DNA from 3 places in the Leclercia sp. W6 genome. Region 2 is predicted to be linked to each of the others. Evidence: predicted binding sites of a transcription regulator. Region 2 holds the regulator's gene; each other region holds the start of a gene.
What was found. The regulator LexA, encoded in region 2, represses DNA repair genes until DNA is damaged. The targets are predictions, from matches to a motif close to TNCTGTATGTACATACAGNA.
Positions count from the first base shown of each region.

Region 1: DVA43_RS06500 (YebG family protein) is a predicted target of LexA. The motif match lies at 2,721-2,740, and genes of this name have one in related genera.
Region 3: dinB (DNA polymerase IV) is a predicted target of LexA. The motif match lies at 3,121-3,140, and genes of this name have one in related genera.

Region 1 covers NZ_CP031104.1:1,342,176-1,348,198, forward strand. Annotated here, with positions in the region: partial or broken gene DVA43_RS24680 (AbrB/MazE/SpoVT family DNA-binding domain-containing protein) at 63-233, opposite strand; gene DVA43_RS06490 (sensor domain-containing diguanylate cyclase) at 366-1,322, shown strand; gene catA (type A chloramphenicol O-acetyltransferase) at 1,554-2,216, shown strand; gene DVA43_RS06500 (YebG family protein) at 2,390-2,707, opposite strand; gene grxB (glutaredoxin 2) at 2,819-3,454, opposite strand; gene DVA43_RS06510 (DUF6691 family protein) at 3,543-3,956, opposite strand; gene DVA43_RS06515 (YeeE/YedE family protein) at 3,966-4,397, opposite strand; gene DVA43_RS06520 (metalloregulator ArsR/SmtB family transcription factor) at 4,387-4,689, opposite strand; gene DVA43_RS06525 (hypothetical protein) at 4,842-5,183, opposite strand; gene DVA43_RS06530 (DeoR/GlpR family DNA-binding transcription regulator) at 5,266-6,021, opposite strand.
Region 2 covers NZ_CP031104.1:3,343,882-3,349,904, reverse strand. Annotated here, with positions in the region: gene plsB (glycerol-3-phosphate 1-O-acyltransferase PlsB) at 1-1,060, opposite strand, end outside; gene DVA43_RS16325 (diacylglycerol kinase) at 1,216-1,584, shown strand; gene lexA (transcriptional repressor LexA) at 1,694-2,302, shown strand; gene dinF (MATE family efflux transporter DinF) at 2,366-3,685, shown strand; gene DVA43_RS16310 (CsbD family protein) at 3,827-4,036, shown strand; gene zur (zinc uptake transcriptional repressor Zur) at 4,105-4,620, opposite strand; gene DVA43_RS16300 (cupin domain-containing protein) at 4,732-5,220, shown strand; gene DVA43_RS16295 (conjugal transfer protein TraF) at 5,385-6,023, shown strand, end outside.
Region 3 covers NZ_CP031104.1:2,715,825-2,721,847, reverse strand. Annotated here, with positions in the region: gene DVA43_RS13355 (NADH:ubiquinone reductase (Na(+)-transporting) subunit D) at 1-65, shown strand, start outside; gene nqrE (NADH:ubiquinone reductase (Na(+)-transporting) subunit E) at 72-668, shown strand; gene nqrF (NADH:ubiquinone reductase (Na(+)-transporting) subunit F) at 680-1,903, shown strand; gene nqrM ((Na+)-NQR maturation NqrM) at 1,903-2,118, shown strand; gene DVA43_RS13335 (glycerophosphodiester phosphodiesterase family protein) at 2,148-2,993, opposite strand; gene dinB (DNA polymerase IV) at 3,153-4,211, shown strand; gene pepD (cytosol nonspecific dipeptidase) at 4,351-5,808, opposite strand.

The DNA of each region.
Region 1 (6,023 bases), 2.0 Mb from region 2:
AGGGTATACAGTGTCAGCTGCCTTCGAAATAAACAGAAGAGAGATCGTCCGCCTGCGGTAAAGGCGGGCGTTTTCTCTATCTTCGCGAACGAGTCCCAAGTCGGCCGGACGGGGCGCAGAATGATGCTGTACCTTTTTCTGATGATCTCCAATTCCCCCCCCTCAAAATCAATTTCGCGGAACAAGCAGATGGCGCGGTTGTTGCCATTTTTAAAAATGGATACGGTTCTCAAGCTGACAAGGCCCGACAGAAACAGATATCAGTGTCCAGACAGGCGGCTAGTTTCTGCTTATCCTATACTCAGCTAAAGAATATTGTGATGTAGATGAAAACATCAAAAACGCGCATAAGTCGTTGAGGTTCTATGAAATTCCCCGGCATACCGGAAAATGAAGAAGAAAGACTAAAGTCGCTTTATCTCGCAGACCTGCTTGATACCAGAGACGATGAGCGTTTCGATCGTCTGACCCGGCTTGCCAGGCGCATCTTTCAGGTACCTGTGGTTCTGATAAGCCTGCTGGATCGCGAACGACAATGGTTGATTGCATGCGAGGGTCTCGGTGTCCGGGAAACGCCACGTAATATCTCGTTCTGTGGGCATGCCATTTTGCAGGATGGCGCTTTTATCGTTAACGATGCATCTGTTGATGAGCGTTTTCATGATAATCCCCTGGTTACCGGTGAACCTTACATCAGATTTTACGCTGGCTATCCTGTGCATCTGCCTGACGGAAAAGTGGCCGGTACGCTTTGCCTCATTCATACCATCCCTCGCAGCTTTAACGACGAGGATATTGCTTCACTCAAGGATATGGCCTTCATTGTTGAGGATGAATTTCAGGTCATCGGCATGGCCATGACCGACAGCCTGACCGGAATAGCTAATCGGCGGGGTTTTTACCGGACAGGAGAAAAACGGTTCCGCACCCTCACTGAGCGTAATACACCGTTCAGCCTTATCTTTTTTGATCTGGATAAATTCAAACCTATCAATGATCTTTGGGGGCATGCTGAAGGCGATGAGGTTCTGAAAGTCTTCTCAGGACTGTTGTTTCAGTTCCTGAAGCCCGGCGATATTGCCGGTCGGCTGGGTGGAGACGAATTCGCCGTGCTCATTACCACCCGGAGCAGTACGGAGGATTTTTTGCATGCGCTTCGTCGGGGAGTTGACGATTACAACGAAAAATCAGGTAAACCCTATAATATCAATTACTCTTCTGGCGTTCTGTACAATGATCAGGGCCAGTATTCGTCGCTTGACGAAATGATCAAAAAAAGTGACGAAGTGATGTACTCAGTGAAGCGCAGGAAACAGCTTTAAAAGGAGTGCTTTGCGCACCTCGATTCAACCTGGATGTCCGCGCCTGCTACATAGCGGACATTTTTTCATTACCCTGCCCCGGACATCTGAACTTAGCGTTGACAAGCGCCAGTCACTGGCAATCAGCCTCACTTTACCGATGCATATCAGAGTGATAATGAGATATGCTGGTTTATCATGGAAAAATCTTACGCTGAACGCAGGATTACATCGCTAATCAAAGGGTTAAAAATGAAAAAAACAATCCCAGACTATACGCCTGTTGACTTATCTCGTTGGGCCAGGAAGGAACATTTTGCAGTATTTCAGTCTTTTGCTCAGAGCACCATTAACCAGACTGTTAATTTAGACATCACCGATCTGCTGAAACATATTAAAGACGTGGGCTGGAAGTTTTACCCTACTATCATCTCCATCATTTCTGAAGTCGTAAACAGGCATACCGAGTTTCGTATGGCCATGAAGGACGATGAGCTGGTTATATGGAAGGAAGTTTACCCAAGCTACACCATTTTCCATAATGAAACGGAGACGTTTTCATCATTATGGAGTCATTACGATGGCAATATGGAGCACTTCCAAAAAACCTATTCTGAAGACGTTACACGCTACGGTAATAACCTTTCTTACTGGCCTAAGGGCGAGTCACCGGACAATATATTTTTCGTATCGGCTATTCCCTGGGCAACGTTTACCAGTTTCAATGTCAACGTTGCAAACATGAAGAACTTTTTCGCGCCCATGTTCACCTTTGGCAAATACTACGAACAGGATGGAAAAACATTGTTGCCGCTCGCCGTTCAGGTCCACCATTCCGTTTGCGATGGTTTCCATCTGGCAAGACTGTTTAATGAAATACAAGAGATAATGAGCGACTTACCGCACCGTGCTTAAACGGGCCACTTCTGTTATCAAGCGAGGAACAGGCATCAGCGATGACGATTACGTTAATGCCCTGCCTGTTTCCTGCCTTCCTCACCACTTCCGCCCACCTGAGCCGGGCATATGGCAAAAAAACCGCGAGCAGTTTCCCACTCGCGGCGACAGGATCAGCGATGATGTATTAATCAGGCAGCTTTGACTGCTCTGATTTTTTTACTGCCACTCTCATCTGACGCTGTCTTTTCTGCTGCTGTAGCGGCATTGAGATCGGGAAGTTTGCTAGTACGCAGAATATGCTGCACGGCCTCTTTCTGCTCGGCGAGATACAGCCCCAGATTTTCAGCCTGCGTTTCATCCATCTGCATGTCACTTTGCACCAGCCAGTCGGTGAACGCTTCTGCGAGGTCGAGCAGTTTGTCGTGAGCGTCAGCCTCTTTCTTACTGGCAAATGTCATTTTCTCTTCACCTTTTCTTACGACAACATATTTTGTTTCAACAGCCATTATGCACCCCCTATACTGTAATTATATACAGTATAGCACTTCCTTGTTTGTGTTGCAGCCAAAAATGCGCTGGATAAACTTGCTTATGTTCAGGGGGCGAGCCCCCTTCAGTTACAATGCTTTATCGGTAAACAGCGGTACGTTACAGGATGTCGCAACGTGGTCCAGATAGTCGCTCAGGTAGTCCGGATACGGGAAGCCTTTTACAATCGTCAGCGAGTTCAGCACCGGGAAAAGATAAAAATCGGTGATGCTTATCGGGTGTCTGGCTCGGAGATAGGGCTCGATTTTAGCCAGTTCATCCACCAGCGTATCGATAAAGGCCTGACTATTGGCCATTAACGCCTCCAGATCGCCAAACGCTTTTATCTCACGCTGGGTATAGGCTTCGCGCGCGGCTGGGGTGGACAACTCTTTAAAATCCGCCCGGGTAAAACGTGGGATCGCCAGGTTAAAGACGGTGCGCGTGTTCTCTTTGCACCAGGCCTCAATCACTGGGTCGCATTCACCCTTGATGACCGGCGCACCATTAAGCTCATCGACATAATGGACGATATCCATGCTTTCCGGCATGTAAACGCCCTCTTCTTTTTGCAGGATCGGCACGACCTTTCTGCCCACCATACGGGTTGGCGTGTCGACATCCCCTTCCATTATCACGCCCAGCTCGAAGGGCACCTTTTTAAGACCAAAGATCATTCTCGCGCGGATACAGAACGGGCAATGCTCATACACATAGAGTTTCATAGCGTTCTCTTTCTCTAAACAGATGGATGATGGGATGAATTACCTGACAGGATCGGGCAAATCGGGTCAAGGTTTCCAGCCTAATTTTTTACGCTGGCCGGGCTTTGTTCACGATCCACATTCCGGCCAGCATCGACAACACAAACAGCACTCCCTTCCCTGCGCCCGCCCCCAGCAAGACCAGCGCCGGTCCGGGACAAATACCTGCCAGCCCCCAACCCAGGCCGAACAGGATGGCGCCCACCAGCAGCGCGCGGTCTACGGTGTTATTCTCCGGCAGTCGAATCGGCGCCCCGCAAAACGACATTTGTCTGCCTTTAGCTAACCTGAAGCCGACTATCCCCACCGCAATCGCCCCAAGCATCACGAAGGCAAGAGAGGGATCCCAGGGCTGAGAGAGATTCAGAAAGCCAAGCACCTTATCGGGATTTGCCATCCCGCTTATCAGCAAACCCACGCCAAAAATCAGGCCACACAGAAACGCGGCAATGACCATTAACATATCTTCTCCTTAACCGAGCCAGAAACCGGTCAGCGTTGCGGTAACAATACCGACCGCCATAAAGGTCAGCGTGGCCGCCAGGGAGCGTCTGGAAAAACGCGACAGCCCGCAGACGCCATGCCCACTGGTACACCCGGATCCCAGACGCGTCCCGGCGCCCACCAGCAGGCCCGCCACGACAATCAGCGGCCACGAGGTATGAACCGTTATCTCAGGTAAGGGAAAGAAAAGGCTGAACAGCAGAGGTGAACCGATAAGACCGACTAAAAAGGCTATCCGCCACCCCTCTTTACGGGTCTGTTTCGTCAGCATCCCCGCCACAATGCCGCTGATCCCGGCGATTCGCCCGCAGAAGTGAATCAGCAGTATGGCGGCAAGCCCGATTAATACCCCGCCCGCGAGGCTACTCAGTGGCGTGAAGTGAGAGAAATCAACGCTCATGATCGACACCTTTCTGTGGGCAATAGAGGTCATATAAGGTGTTAAGCAGCGTGAAGATCCGCGGATCCTCAATCCGGTAGAAAATCTGTTTACCTGTACGTCGGGTCTCCACCAGCTTTAAACGCCGCAAGACCCCCAGCTGCTGGGACAGCGTAGGCTGACGGATCCCCACCGCCTCTTCAAGCTGCGCAACGTTCGCTTCCCCCTGACTTAACTGACACATCAACAGGAGTCTGTCCGCATTAGACAAACCGCGCAAAAGCTCCGCAGCCCCCAGTGCCGCCTGTTTCATTGCATCCTGAATATCGCTATTCGTAGTCACGATATGCATCCATCAATATACATATTTATATAATGTATTTTAGTATATTGTTTGCCGGGACGCATAGCAAAAAAAACCGGCAGGTGGCAGCCGGTAGTTTTTCTTCCCCAGGTGGCCTGACCTTATAATTTCAGCTCAGGCGCCAGCGCTTTTTTATCCGACATACAGGTTTGCCACGCTCTACCCGGTTCGCCGTTATCCAGCACCGACGAGGTACGATATTCTACGGTGCGGGTACGCTGATCGGGCCCCACATAGTCGATGGTCGTCCAGCGGGTGTCGGCGTCTTTGCCCTCGGCAGTGAGTTCGATAGTCTGGTTTTTCACAATCTCGGCGCACTCTTTCGCCGCGGCCTCGACTTTACGAAACTTCTTCTCTTCGGGCGAAGTGCCCTCACTGGGCATGGACATACAGCCGGTGAAGAGTAAACAGGCAAGGGATATAAGGCTGATTTTTTGCAGCATCACGTAGTCCTTAGTAATGAACAGGTTACTGCAAAAGCGTAGCTTATACGGCTACGCTCTTCCTGCGATTAGCATTTTCGCGTCACGCTTTCACAACCGACACGCCCTGCCCGACCACCGCCTCAACCCAGCGACTGTCGGTATCCGGTTCAACCACCACGGTATTGATAAGCGAAAGCTCGCCAATCAGGAAGGGTGAAGCGGTATTAATCTTCTCCGGCGACGCCAGCACCACCGTTTCGGCGGCCCTGCCGGAAAATGCGCGTTTGATACAGGCTTCTTCATAATCACCGGTGGTTAACCCCGCTTCCGGATGAATACCGGTTACCCCCATGAAAAAGAGATCCGCATGGATACGTTCGATTCCCTCAATCGCGGCGGCTCCCACCGTGACGATAGAGTGGCGGAACAAACGCCCGCCAATCAGGATCACCTCAACCCGGGGATGGTCCACCAGCGCCAACGCAATACCGGGACTGTGGGTGACCGCCGTAAAGGAGAGATCCGCCGGCAAGCAGCGAACCAGCTCGGTCGTGGTCGTCCCGCCATCAATGATCACCACCTGTCCCGGGGAGATAAGCTCAACGCCCTTCTGCGCCACCCGCTTTTTGGCGTCGATGCCAAGGTGGCTGCGCTCGGCAAAGCTGGATACCGCTTTTGATGCTGGCAGCGCGCCGCCATGCACCCGCTGTAAACGCCCCTCGGCTGCCAGCTCGCGCAGATCCCGGCGAATGGTATCTTCCGACACCTGAAATTCGATGCTGAGGGTTTTAGAGAGCACCTCTCCTTCGGTATTCAGTTTTTCAAGGATCAGCTGTTTGCGTTGACGGGTGAGCATGA
Region 2 (6,023 bases):
GGCGAATAAAGAACGCACCCAGACGGCGGAAGATCGGGCCTGCCGGCCAGAAGTTGAGGTTGATACCCGCCGCGATGTGCGGTGGCACCAGCCCCTGGTGATAGAGCACGTACGAGAGCAGCAGGTAGTCCATGTGGCTACGGTGGCAGGGCACGTAGACAATTTCATGGCCGTCATGGGCCAGCTGGCGCACACGCTCGGCGTTGTGCACGTTAATCCCCTGATAGAGACGGTTCCAGGTAAAGCTCAGGATACGGTCGCTGAGGCGGATCATCTCGTAGGAGAAGTTGGCGGCAATCTCTTCCATCAGGGCGATGGCGTTTTGCTGCGCCTTCTCATGAGAGATCTTTTTGCTGCGCGCTTCGTCTTCAACGGCACGGGCAATGGCTTTCGACGCCAGCAACTTATTGAACAGATCCTGGCGAGCAGGCAGGCGCGGGCCTACCGCGGCAAGACGCTGGCGGGCAAAGTGCATACGCGCCACGCGGGCCAGCTTCTGGGCGATGGTTTTATCCGTGCCGTGCTCATCGGCCATGCGGCGCAGGGAGACGGAAGGTGAAAAACGGACAAAGCTGTCGCGGCCCAGCCAGTTGACGGCGAAAAACTTCTGCACCCCGTTGAGCATGCGCAACGGCGGATTCTCTTCGCCTTTATCACGCCCCGGACGACGGCCAAACATCACCGATACCGGCACCATCTGCACATCCAGCAGCGGATTGCTGCGGTGCAGGTCGAGGTAATCATGGAACAGCTTAATGGACTCTTCTTTCGGCGTGTACCAGGTGAATACGCGAGGTCCGCCGTGGATAAAGATGTAGCGTGGCAGTTGGGTGCCGTCGATCTCCAGCGGCTCCAGCGGATCCGGGAGATCGTGCGCCAGGCACTGGGCGCGCAGCGTCAGCAAGTCGGCCTTCGAGTTGTAAGGCAAAACGTACATAATAGGACGCGAGGTATCGAGTCCCAATTCCAGCGTGGGAACCGCCGGAATAGACTTGCTTTTTACCAGGACGCTTAATGGTAAATTAAGTAATTTGTAGTAAATTCGTGGCCAGCCAGACATAAACGATGTAAAGCCTCTGGTTAAAAATGCAATTGCGGCGCAAGGATAACAGAAAGCGCGCAAAATTTCTGTTGTTACCCGTCATACTTCCGGCGGCAGCGCAGCGCGCTTAAGCCACCGTTTCTGACGCTATTTTCGAAGAAAGGTTTCTTTTAATGGCCAACAATACCACTGGGTTAACCCGAATCATTAAAGCTGCCGGCTATTCCTGGAAAGGCATTCGTGCTGCCTGGATCAATGAAGCCGCTTTTCGCCAGGAGGGGGTAGCAGTCATCGCGGCGATTATTATTGCCTGCTGGCTGGATGTTGATCCCATCACCCGTGTACTCCTGATTGGATCGGTAATGTTGGTGATGATAGTCGAAATTCTGAACAGTGCGATCGAGGCGGTGGTCGACCGCATTGGCAGCGACTTCCATGAGCTTTCGGGCCGGGCGAAAGATATGGGCTCTGCCGCTGTGCTGATGGCGATTATCGTTGCCCTGTTTACCTGGGTCACGCTGCTTTGGGGACATTTGCGATAAGCCTTCAGAAACCGAACAAGTCTCTGGTTTTTTATGCGGTTTGTGGTTCCAAAATCGCCTTTAGCTGTATATACTCACAGCATAACTGTATATACACCCAGGGGGCGGAATGAAAGCGTTAACGACCAGGCAGCAAGAGGTGTTTGATCTCATTCGGGATCATATCGGCCAGACGGGTATGCCGCCGACGCGTGCAGAAATCGCGCAGCGTCTGGGCTTCCGTTCTCCAAACGCCGCTGAAGAGCACCTGAAAGCCCTGGCGCGTAAGGGTGTGCTTGAGATTGTCTCCGGCGCGTCTCGTGGTATTCGTCTGCTGGTTGAAGCAGAAGAGGGCCTTCCGCTTGTCGGTCGTGTCGCCGCCGGGGAACCGCTGCTGGCGCAACAGCATATTGAAGGCCACTATCAGGTCGATCCGGGCATGTTCAAACCGAGCGCGGACTTCTTGCTGCGCGTCAGCGGGATGTCCATGAAGGATATCGGCATTCTCGACGGCGATCTGCTGGCGGTACATAAAACGCAGGATGTGCGCAACGGCCAGGTCGTTGTGGCGCGCATAGATGATGAAGTGACCGTTAAACGTCTGAAAAAACAGGGCAACACGGTACAGCTGCTGCCGGAAAACAGCGAGTTTTCCCCGATTGTTGTCGATCTGCGTGAACATAACTTTTCCATCGAAGGGCTGGCGGTAGGCGTCATCCGCAACGGTGAATGGTTATAACCTCTTTCTGACAGACTGCGGCAACGCCGCAGTCTGCTTTTCTTTTTTCTCCCGGTCATACACATGTCTCTGCTGACTGCTTCAGACAAGGCGTTGTGGCGTCTTGCCCTCCCGATGATCGTCTCCAATATCAGCGTCCCGCTGCTGGGGCTGGTGGATACCGCCGTTATCGGCCATCTCGACTCTCCGGTCTATCTGGGCGGTGTCGCCATCGGCGCCACGGCAACCAGCTTCCTGTTTATGCTGCTGCTCTTTTTACGCATGAGCACCACCGGGCTCACCGCCCAAGCCTATGGCGCAAAAGATCCGCTGCGTCTGGCCCGGGCGCTGGTGCAGCCGTTGATCCTCGCGCTCGGCGCCGGGTTACTGATTGTGCTGCTGCGCACACCGCTTATCGATCTGGCGCTGCATATCGTGGGCGGCAGCGAGGATGTGCTGCATCAGGCGCGGCGCTTCCTCGAGATCCGCTGGCTCAGCGCCCCGGCATCGCTGGCTAACCTGGTGCTGCTCGGCTGGCTGCTGGGGGTGCAGTATGCCCGGGCACCGGTGATCCTGCTGGTGGTGGGTAACTTGCTCAATATCGTGCTGGATCTATGGCTGGTGATCGGGCTGAAAATGAACGTGCAGGGGGCCGCTCTCGCGACCGCTGTCGCCGAATACGCCACCCTGTTGCTCGGCTTGTGGATGGTCTGGCGGGTGCTGGCTCTGCGCGGCATTTCCCTGGCGCTGCTGAAAGCGAGCTGGCGGGGCAATATCCGCAAGCTGCTGGCCCTGAACCGGGACATTATGCTGCGCTCGCTGCTGCTGCAACTCTGTTTCGGCGCGCTGACGGTGCTGGGCGCGCGTTTGGGGCCGGAGATTATCGCCGTTAACGCCGTGCTGATGACGCTACTCACCTTTACTGCCTACGCGCTGGATGGTTTTGCCTATGCGGTTGAGGCGCACTCCGGGCAGGCCTATGGCGCCCGGGAAAGCGGCCAGCTGCGTGAAGTATGGCGGGCAGCCTGCCGTCAGTCTGGCATGGTGGCGCTGGCCTTCGCGCTTGTCTATGCCCTGGCAGGCAACCCGATCGTGGCGCTGCTGACTTCGCTGCCAGAGCTGCGCGCGCTGGCGAGCCATTATCTTGTCTGGCAGGTGATTTTGCCGGTGGTGGGGGTCTGGTGCTATTTGCTCGACGGCATGTTTATCGGCGCAACCCGTGGCGCAGAGATGCGCAACAGTATGGCCGTCGCGGCCGCCGGGTTTGGTCTGACGCTGTTCACCTTGCCCTGGCTGGGGAATCATGGCCTGTGGCTGGCCCTGAGCGTGTTCCTGGCCCTGCGGGGGCTCTCTCTGGGCTGGATCTGGCACCGGCACTGGCGCAACGGTACCTGGTTTCAATAACGGCTTCACCTTACTGAATGGTAAAAGATTCCGAATAACAAACCCAACGCCGCACGCTTATCTATAATTATTATCACGTCCAGCACGAAATGTATTTCAGGACGAACTTATCCTTAACGACCGAGCGAAGAGGAATCGATGATGAATAAAGACCAAGTCGGCGGTAACTGGAAACAGATCAAAGGTAAAGTAAAAGAACAGTGGGGCGACCTGACTGACGATGACATGACCGTTATCGAAGGTAAACGTGACCAGCTGGTGGGGAAAATTCAGGAACGCTATGGTTATGAGAAAGACCAGGCGGAGAAAGAAGTTGGTGACTGGGAAACCCGTAACAACTATCGCTGGTAACTCAGCGCTACCCGCAGGTACACGGATGTACGCTCAGGGCGACCCTCAGGTCGCCCCTTTTTTTGTGCTCAGCGCGGCTTCTTTTTCAGCTGGATAGAGTGGTCATGCTGGCAATTTTCCTGATGGCGGCAGGCCTCAACTTCCACGCAGTTGCGGCACAGGCCGTGCGCTTCAATCACATTGTGACGCAGGGCAAATCCCATTTTCGCCGCCAGAGTATGCATGATGTCTTCCACCCCTTCCGCGCCTTCTTCCTTCACGCTGCCGCAGCGATCGCAGATAAACATCGCTGAGGTGTGGGTAGGCTGATCGAACAGGTGGCACAGCACATAGCTGTTGGTCGATTCCACTTTATGCACAAAACCCTGCTCAAGCAGAAAATCGAGCGCCCGGTATACGGTAGGGGGCTTTGCCTGCGGCTCGCTTTCGCGCAGCAGATCGAGCAGGTCGTAAGCGCTGATGGCCCCATTTTGCAGGCTCAGCAGGCGCAACACTTCAAGGCGCTGCGGAGTCAGGCGCACATTGCGTTGCGCGCACAGCTTTTCGGCTTGCGCTAACAGTGCCTGCATTGTGGACGTTTCCATTTTGCACCTCGAATAACATGGAATAACAAACCGCCAGTTTACCATGTTCTGGCCTAAACGCCGAGATCCAGCAGGTGTGCTACCCTGACGAAAAACCACGGGGACTAAAAGATGAAAAGACCGGACTATATTCGACACTGGCGTGAGGTAGAAGGGGCCGATAACTCAACCTATCCCGACAGCACAGAGCGTTTCTCCATTGGCGCGCCCCTGGCTCGAGCGCTTGGCTTAGGCCGCCTCGGTATTCACCATGAACGCCTGCCGCCAGGGCGTCGTACCTCTTATCCACATGCCGAAAGCGATGAAGAGGAGTTTATCTATGTGCTGGAGGGTTATCCCGAAGCCTGGATCAACGGGTATTTATGGAAGCTGGAGCCGGGAGACAGCGTAGGATTTCCGGCCGGGACGGGTGTCTGCCACACCTTTATTAATAACACCACTGAAGAAGTGCGGTTATTAGTGGTGGGCGAAGCCAATAAAAAATATAACCGAATTTATTATCCGCTAAATGCAGTATATGCCGCCACCCGCGAAGATCGCTGGATCGATCACCCGCCACAATTTTTTGGTCCGCATGATGGAAAACCCGGGCGAAAATAAATTCTTGTTCTATACCTATTTAAAGACATAAGGAAATCAATATCTTATCTAATACTAAAGTTTAAGACATATTTAGCTTCTAATACTTTTTTCACAGAGGACGTATTTCCCTGCGCGGCGTATAGCCGCCGGGGTTAATTTACCCAAAATAAGTCAGGTGTCCTGTGAAAATAAAACTCAAACTTTCTGTGGCTGGAATTGCCACCGGTATTCTTTTGTCTCATCAGGCTGGAGCCGCAACTACCTGGACGGAAGCACGCGGCGATGCAATGGGCGGAACAGGCGTTGCATCGGCCCATTATGGCAGCGGGGTATTCATTAACCCGGCGCTGTTGGCAAAATCAAAAGAGGAGGATGACGTCGCCATCATTTTCCCCTCCGTGGGAGCGCAAATTAGCGATAAAGACAATTTGCAGGATAAGATCGATGAAATCAGCGATGAGATCACCGACGATCGGCAGATGATCGACGATCTGACCGTGGCGCAGATCGCCGCCGATCCGCAAGGCACGCTCAGTGAGCTGCAGAGAGCCGCCGGCAACCTTGCCGATCAGCTGGAATTTCTTGATGGCAAAACGGCGCATGCCAACGCCGGCGGTGGGATAGCCGTGAGCATCCCGGGTTCCGGCCTGTCGCTGGCGTTTGTCGCCAAAGCTAATGCTCATGCCCGCGTTAGCTCAGAAATCGATCCTCAGGACATCGGTTTTTTACGCCGATTGCAGGGTAGCCCGGGAATGACCAACCAGATGGCGCTGAGCGCGGCGCGCAACGGCAGCGACGTGATTACCCGCAATCTTAACTCT
Region 3 (6,023 bases), 630 kb from region 2:
TCATTATCGGTTTGTTGATCTGGGCGGTGAGAACCTGGCGCCCTGAACAGCAGGAAAAGGAGTAACCGACAATGGCTCATTACATTAGCTTGTTTGTGCGCGCGGTGTTTGTCGAAAACATGGCGCTCGCGTTTTTCCTCGGGATGTGTACTTTCCTCGCGGTCTCCAAAAAGGTATCGACCGCCTTCGGGCTGGGCATTGCCGTCACGGTGGTGCTGGGGCTGTCGGTCCCGATCAACAATCTGGTATTTAACCTGGTGCTACGCGACAGCGCGCTGGTTGAGGGGATTGACCTGAGCTTCCTCAACTTTATCACCTTCATTGGGGTGATTGCGGCACTGGTTCAGATCCTCGAGATGATCCTCGATAAATACTTCCCGTCACTGTATACGGCGCTGGGCATCTTCCTGCCGCTGATTGCGGTGAACTGCGCCATCTTCGGTGGCGTATCGTTTATGGTTCAGCGTGATTACAACTTTACCGAGTCGATAGTGTACGGTTTCGGCTCTGGTATTGGCTGGATGCTGGCTATCGTGGCGTTGGCGGGTCTGCGTGAAAAAATGAAGTATGCCAACGTGCCGGCCGGTCTGCGCGGCTTAGGGATCACCTTTATCACCACTGGTCTGATGGCGCTGGGCTTTATGTCCTTCTCCGGTGTGCAGCTGTAAGGGCAAAATCTATGGAAATTATTCTTGGCGTAGTGATGTTCACGCTGATCGTGCTGGTGCTCTCGGGGCTGATTCTGGTGGCGCGCTCAAAGCTGGTCAATTCCGGCGATGTGATCATTGAGATTAACGATGAGGCAGATAAGCAGATCCTGACGCCTGCGGGCGACAAGCTGCTGAACACCCTTTCTGGCAATGGCATTTTTATCTCCTCTGCCTGCGGTGGCGGCGGTTCATGCGGACAATGTCGTGTGACCGTTAAAGAGGGCGGCGGCGATATTCTGCCGACCGAGCTGTCGCACATCAGCAAGCGCGAGGCGAAAGAGGGCTGTCGTCTGGCTTGTCAGGTGGCGGTTCGCCAGAACATGAAGATCGAACTGCCGGAGGAGATCTTCGGCATTAAGAAGTGGCAGTGTGAAGTTATCTCTAACGATAACAAAGCCACCTTCATTAAAGAGCTGAAGCTGCGGGTTCCCGACGGGGAAGATGTGCCGTTCCGTGCGGGCGGTTACATTCAGATTGAGTGCCCGGAACATACTGTCGCGTATAAAGATTTTGATGTGCCTGAGAAGTACCGCGGTGACTGGGATAAATTCAACCTGTTCCGCTTTGTCTCTGAGGTCAAAGAGCCGACGCTGCGCGCCTATTCAATGGCCAACTACCCGGAAGAGAAGGGCATCATCATGCTCAACGTGCGTATTGCCACGCCGCCACCAAACGTGCCGGATGCACCGCCGGGGATCATGTCTTCTTATATCTGGTCGCTGAAAGCGGGGGATAAGGTCACTATCTCCGGTCCGTTTGGTGAGTTCTTTGCTAAAGATACCGACGCCGAAATGGTCTTTATCGGCGGGGGCGCTGGCATGGCGCCGATGCGCTCGCACATTTTCGACCAGCTTAAGCGCCTCGGCAGTAAGCGTAAGATCAGCTTCTGGTATGGCGCCCGTTCGCTGCGCGAAATGTTCTATCAGGATGAGTTTGAACAGCTTGCGCGGGATAACCCGAACTTTACCTTCCACATTGCGCTTTCCGATCCGCAGCCGGAAGACAACTGGACCGGCTATACCGGCTTTATTCATAACGTCCTGTATGAAAACTATCTGAAGCACCATGCCGCGCCGGAAGACTGTGAGTTCTACATGTGTGGTCCGCCGATGATGAACGCCGCAGTCATTAAAATGCTGCAGGAGCTGGGCGTGGAAGATGAGAACATCATGCTGGATGATTTTGGAGGCTGATGATGATGACCTTCGTGCTGACCTTTGCCGTTTTTGTGCTGGTGATCTTCAGCATGTCCCTCGGCTGGTTGATTAAGCGCAAAAGCATTCAGGGCAGCTGTGGTGGCATCTCTTCCCTGGGTATGGAGAAAGTTTGCGATTGCCCTGAGCCATGCGATGCGCGTAAAAAGCGTATGGCGCGTGAGGCACAGCGCCAGCAAAACCGGATCCTCTAATAAACAGGCCGCATAAAGCGGCCTTTTTTTTACTTAAGCCACTCCCGCGCCTGGGCTGGGGAATCGACCATCACCCCATCGGCCCCCAGCGCTTTTGCTTTCTGGTAATCCTCCGCGGAATTTACCCCCAGCAGGATAATGTGACCATTACCCTGTGAGCGGAAACAGTCCATCGCCTCTTTGTCCCATGTCAGGGTTGCCGGAGAGATCCCCTCGCCCAGGGTAAATTTTTCCACCACCTCGACCTTGCGGTTCAGCTCCAGCCCGTACCAGTATGCATCCATTGTATTTGCTGGGGCCTGACACACGTGGTTCAGCGAGATGTTTGCCAGTCGGGTACGCGTTTCACTGCGGGTGACAAAACGCGGTATTTCTGCAGGCAGCGCATCCAGATAGCGATCTTCGGTAGAGTACACGCGCACACGGTTCAGGCTGTTGGTCTCTTTCAGCACGGTAAGCAACTGCTTGCCCATCCCGGCCGCATCAGCATCCGGGGATTTGATATCAATATAGAAGCGGGTCTCAGGCCAGCGTTCAAGCACGGCTTTCAGCGTTGGAATAGTGGCGCCGGTAACGCTCTCTTTCCATTTCGCACCTGCGTTAAATGTCGCCAGCTCTGCCTGAGTATACTGGGACACTTTTCCCTTCGCGGGGGTTAACGCGCTCAAATCGCTGGGACGATACAGAACGGGAACGCCGTCACGGCTGAGCTGCACGGTTATCCAGATAGCCTGAGCATGATTTTCCAGCGCCAACGAGATGGCCGGAAGCGTGTTCTCCGGCGCGTCGGCGGTTCCGCCGCGGTGAGCAATAATCTGCGGGTCAGCCCAGGCGTTAGAGGCGAGCAGCAGTGAGGCGATAATCATCTTTTTCATGAATAAATTTCCATTTTAAATGCATTAACTTGATGAATTTAAAGCGTTTATTGGCTCTATCTTGTACCACGGTTTAATGACAGAAGTGAGACAGTAAAACTGCTGACGCATTTTTTGTACTTTGTTATACTGGATGTAATTACAGGTGTGGTGAAGACGATGCGCAAAATCATCCATGTCGATATGGACTGTTTTTTTGCTGCGGTGGAGATGCGGGATAACCCGGCGCTGCGGGATATCCCCATTGCCATTGGCGGCAGTCGCGAGCGGCGTGGCGTGATCAGTACCGCTAACTATCCGGCGCGTAAGTTTGGCGTGCGCAGCGCCATGCCAACCGCCATGGCGTTAAAACTCTGCCCGCATCTCACCTTACTACCGGGGCGTTTCGATGCCTACAAAGAAGCCTCCAGCCATATCCGCGACATCTTTTCCCGCTACACCTCCCTGATTGAACCGCTGTCGCTGGATGAAGCCTATCTGGATGTCACCGACAGCCTGCACTGTCACGGCTCCGCCACGCTGATGGCGCAGGAGATCCGCCAGACGATTTTCAATGAACTGCAGCTCACCGCCTCGGCGGGCGTCGCCCCGGTAAAATTTCTCGCCAAAATTGCCTCAGATCTCAATAAGCCCAACGGTCAGTATGTGATCACCCCTGACGAGGTTCCGGCGTTTATCAAAACGCTGCCGCTCAGCAAGATCCCCGGCGTGGGTAAAGTCTCTGCGGCAAAGCTGGAGAAGATGGGACTGCGCACCTGCGAGGATGTGCAGAACAGCGATCTGGGCATGTTACTTAAGCGCTTTGGTAAGTTTGGCCGGGTGCTTTGGGAGAGAAGCCAGGGCATTGACGAGCGCAACGTTAACAGCGAGCGGCTGCGTAAATCGGTCGGTGTGGAACGGACCCTGGCGGAGGATATCCACGAGTGGGCAGCCTGTGAAACCATCATTGTCGAACAGCTTTATCCGGAACTGGAACGGCGGCTGGCGAAGGTTAAACCGGATCTGCTGATTGCCCGGCAGGGGGTAAAACTGAAGTTCAACGACTTTCAGCAAACCACGCAGGAGCACGTCTGGCCGCGGCTCAACAAGGACGATCTGATCGCCACCGCGAAGAAAACCTGGGAAGAGCGTCGGGCAGGGCGCGGGGTGAGGCTGGTGGGATTACATGTCACGCTGCTGGACCCGCAGCTGGAGCGGCAGCTGGTGCTGGGGCTGTAAAAAAGCCCGGTGGCGCTCGCGCTTACCGGGCCTACAAACTACTGCCCGGTGGCGCTTTGCTTACCGGGCCTACAAATGACAAACGACGTTGACCTTGTAGGCCCGGCAAACGCAGTGCCGCCGGGCATCAGTCGGCTGATTACTTCGCCGGGATCGCTTTCAGCAGTTCCGTCAGCAGGGTCCAGTAATGGCCCACGCTTTCGATATGAACCTGCTCATCCGGAGAGTGCGGACCGGTAATGGTTGGTCCGATGGACACCATATCCATATCCGGGTACGGTTTTTTGAACAGACCGCACTCCAGACCAGCGTGGATCACCTGAATGTTCGGCGTGCTGTTGAACAGACGCTGATAGGTTTCACGCACCAGCGCCATCACCGGCGAGCTCGCATCTGGCTGCCAGCCCGGGTAGCTGCCCTTGGCGACGGTCTGCGCGCCAGAGAGTTTGCCCAGAGATTCCAGCATGCTCACCACGTAATCTTTCCCGCTGTCGATCAGGGAGCGGATCAGGCAGATGATCTCTGCGCTGTCGTCAGCCATGGTCACCACACCGACGTTCAGGGAGGTTTCCACCACGCCTTTCGCCACGTCAGAGTTGCGGATCACGCCGTTTGGCGTGGCGTTCAGCAGCTGAATAAAGCGGTCGCGGGACTGTTCAGTCAGCGCGGCTTTATCGCTGGTGCTCGCTTCCAGAACCACGGTCAGGTTCTTCTCTTTGGCGTCCAGTTCGTTTTTCAGGATATCCAGATAAACGGCGGAGAGCTTTTTCAGCGCATCGGCTTTGTCTGCGGCAACCGCCACGGTCGCGAACGCTTCACGTGGGATAGCGTTACGCAGCGTACCGCCGTTAAAATCCACCAGACGCAGATCCAGCTCGGCAGCATGACCGGCCAGGAAACGGGCCAGCAGTTTGTTGGCGTTGCCTAAACCTAAGTGGATGTCACCGCCGGAGTGGCCGCCTTTCAGCCCTTTCAGCGTCAGCTTAAAGGTCTGGAACCCTGCCGGGATCGCTTCACGGGTCAGTGGCAGCGTGGAGATAAAATCGATACCGCCTGCGCAACCCATATAGATTTCGCCCTCCTCTTCGGAGTCGGTATTGATCAGGATATCCGCCTGCAGCCAGTTCGGTTGCAGTCCAAACGCGCCATCCATACCGGCTTCTTCGGTCATGGTCAGCAGCACTTCCAGCGGACCATGCTCAACGCTATCGTCAGCCAGCACCGCCAGCGCAGAGGCCATACCGATGCCGTTATCCGCACCCAGGGTGGTGCCGCGGGCTTTAACCCACTCGCCGTCGATGTAAGGCTGAATCGGATCTTTGGTGAAGTCGTGAACGGTGTCGTTGTTCTTCTGTGGCACCATGTCCAGGTGCGCCTGCAGCACAACCGGTTTACGGTTTTCCATGCCTGCGGTTGCAGGTTTGCGGATCAGAATGTTGCCAACCTGGTCGCGTTCGGCGTGCAGCCCTTTTTCCTTCGCCCAGCCCATGATGTGTTCGGCAAGCTGTTCTTCGTGATAGGACGGGTGAGGAATGGAGCAAATTTTGGCAAAAATATCCCACAGCGGTTGTGGCGATAGTTGAGACAGTTCAGACACAGTAAGTCTCCTTGTCGATCTCCTGCAGACAATCTTGCAGGTCACGGGGTTAGCAGGTTTAGAATTACCACAAGTCAGACTTGCGAGGTGGGTTTGAGAATACCACTTTCTCTGTCGGCTGGTAGGGGTAAGCAAGTAAAAACTCCCGCTGTAACCGCTTAGCACTGGTTTTTAGTGCTTCAGATCTCTATAATCTCGCGCAACCATTTTCCCCC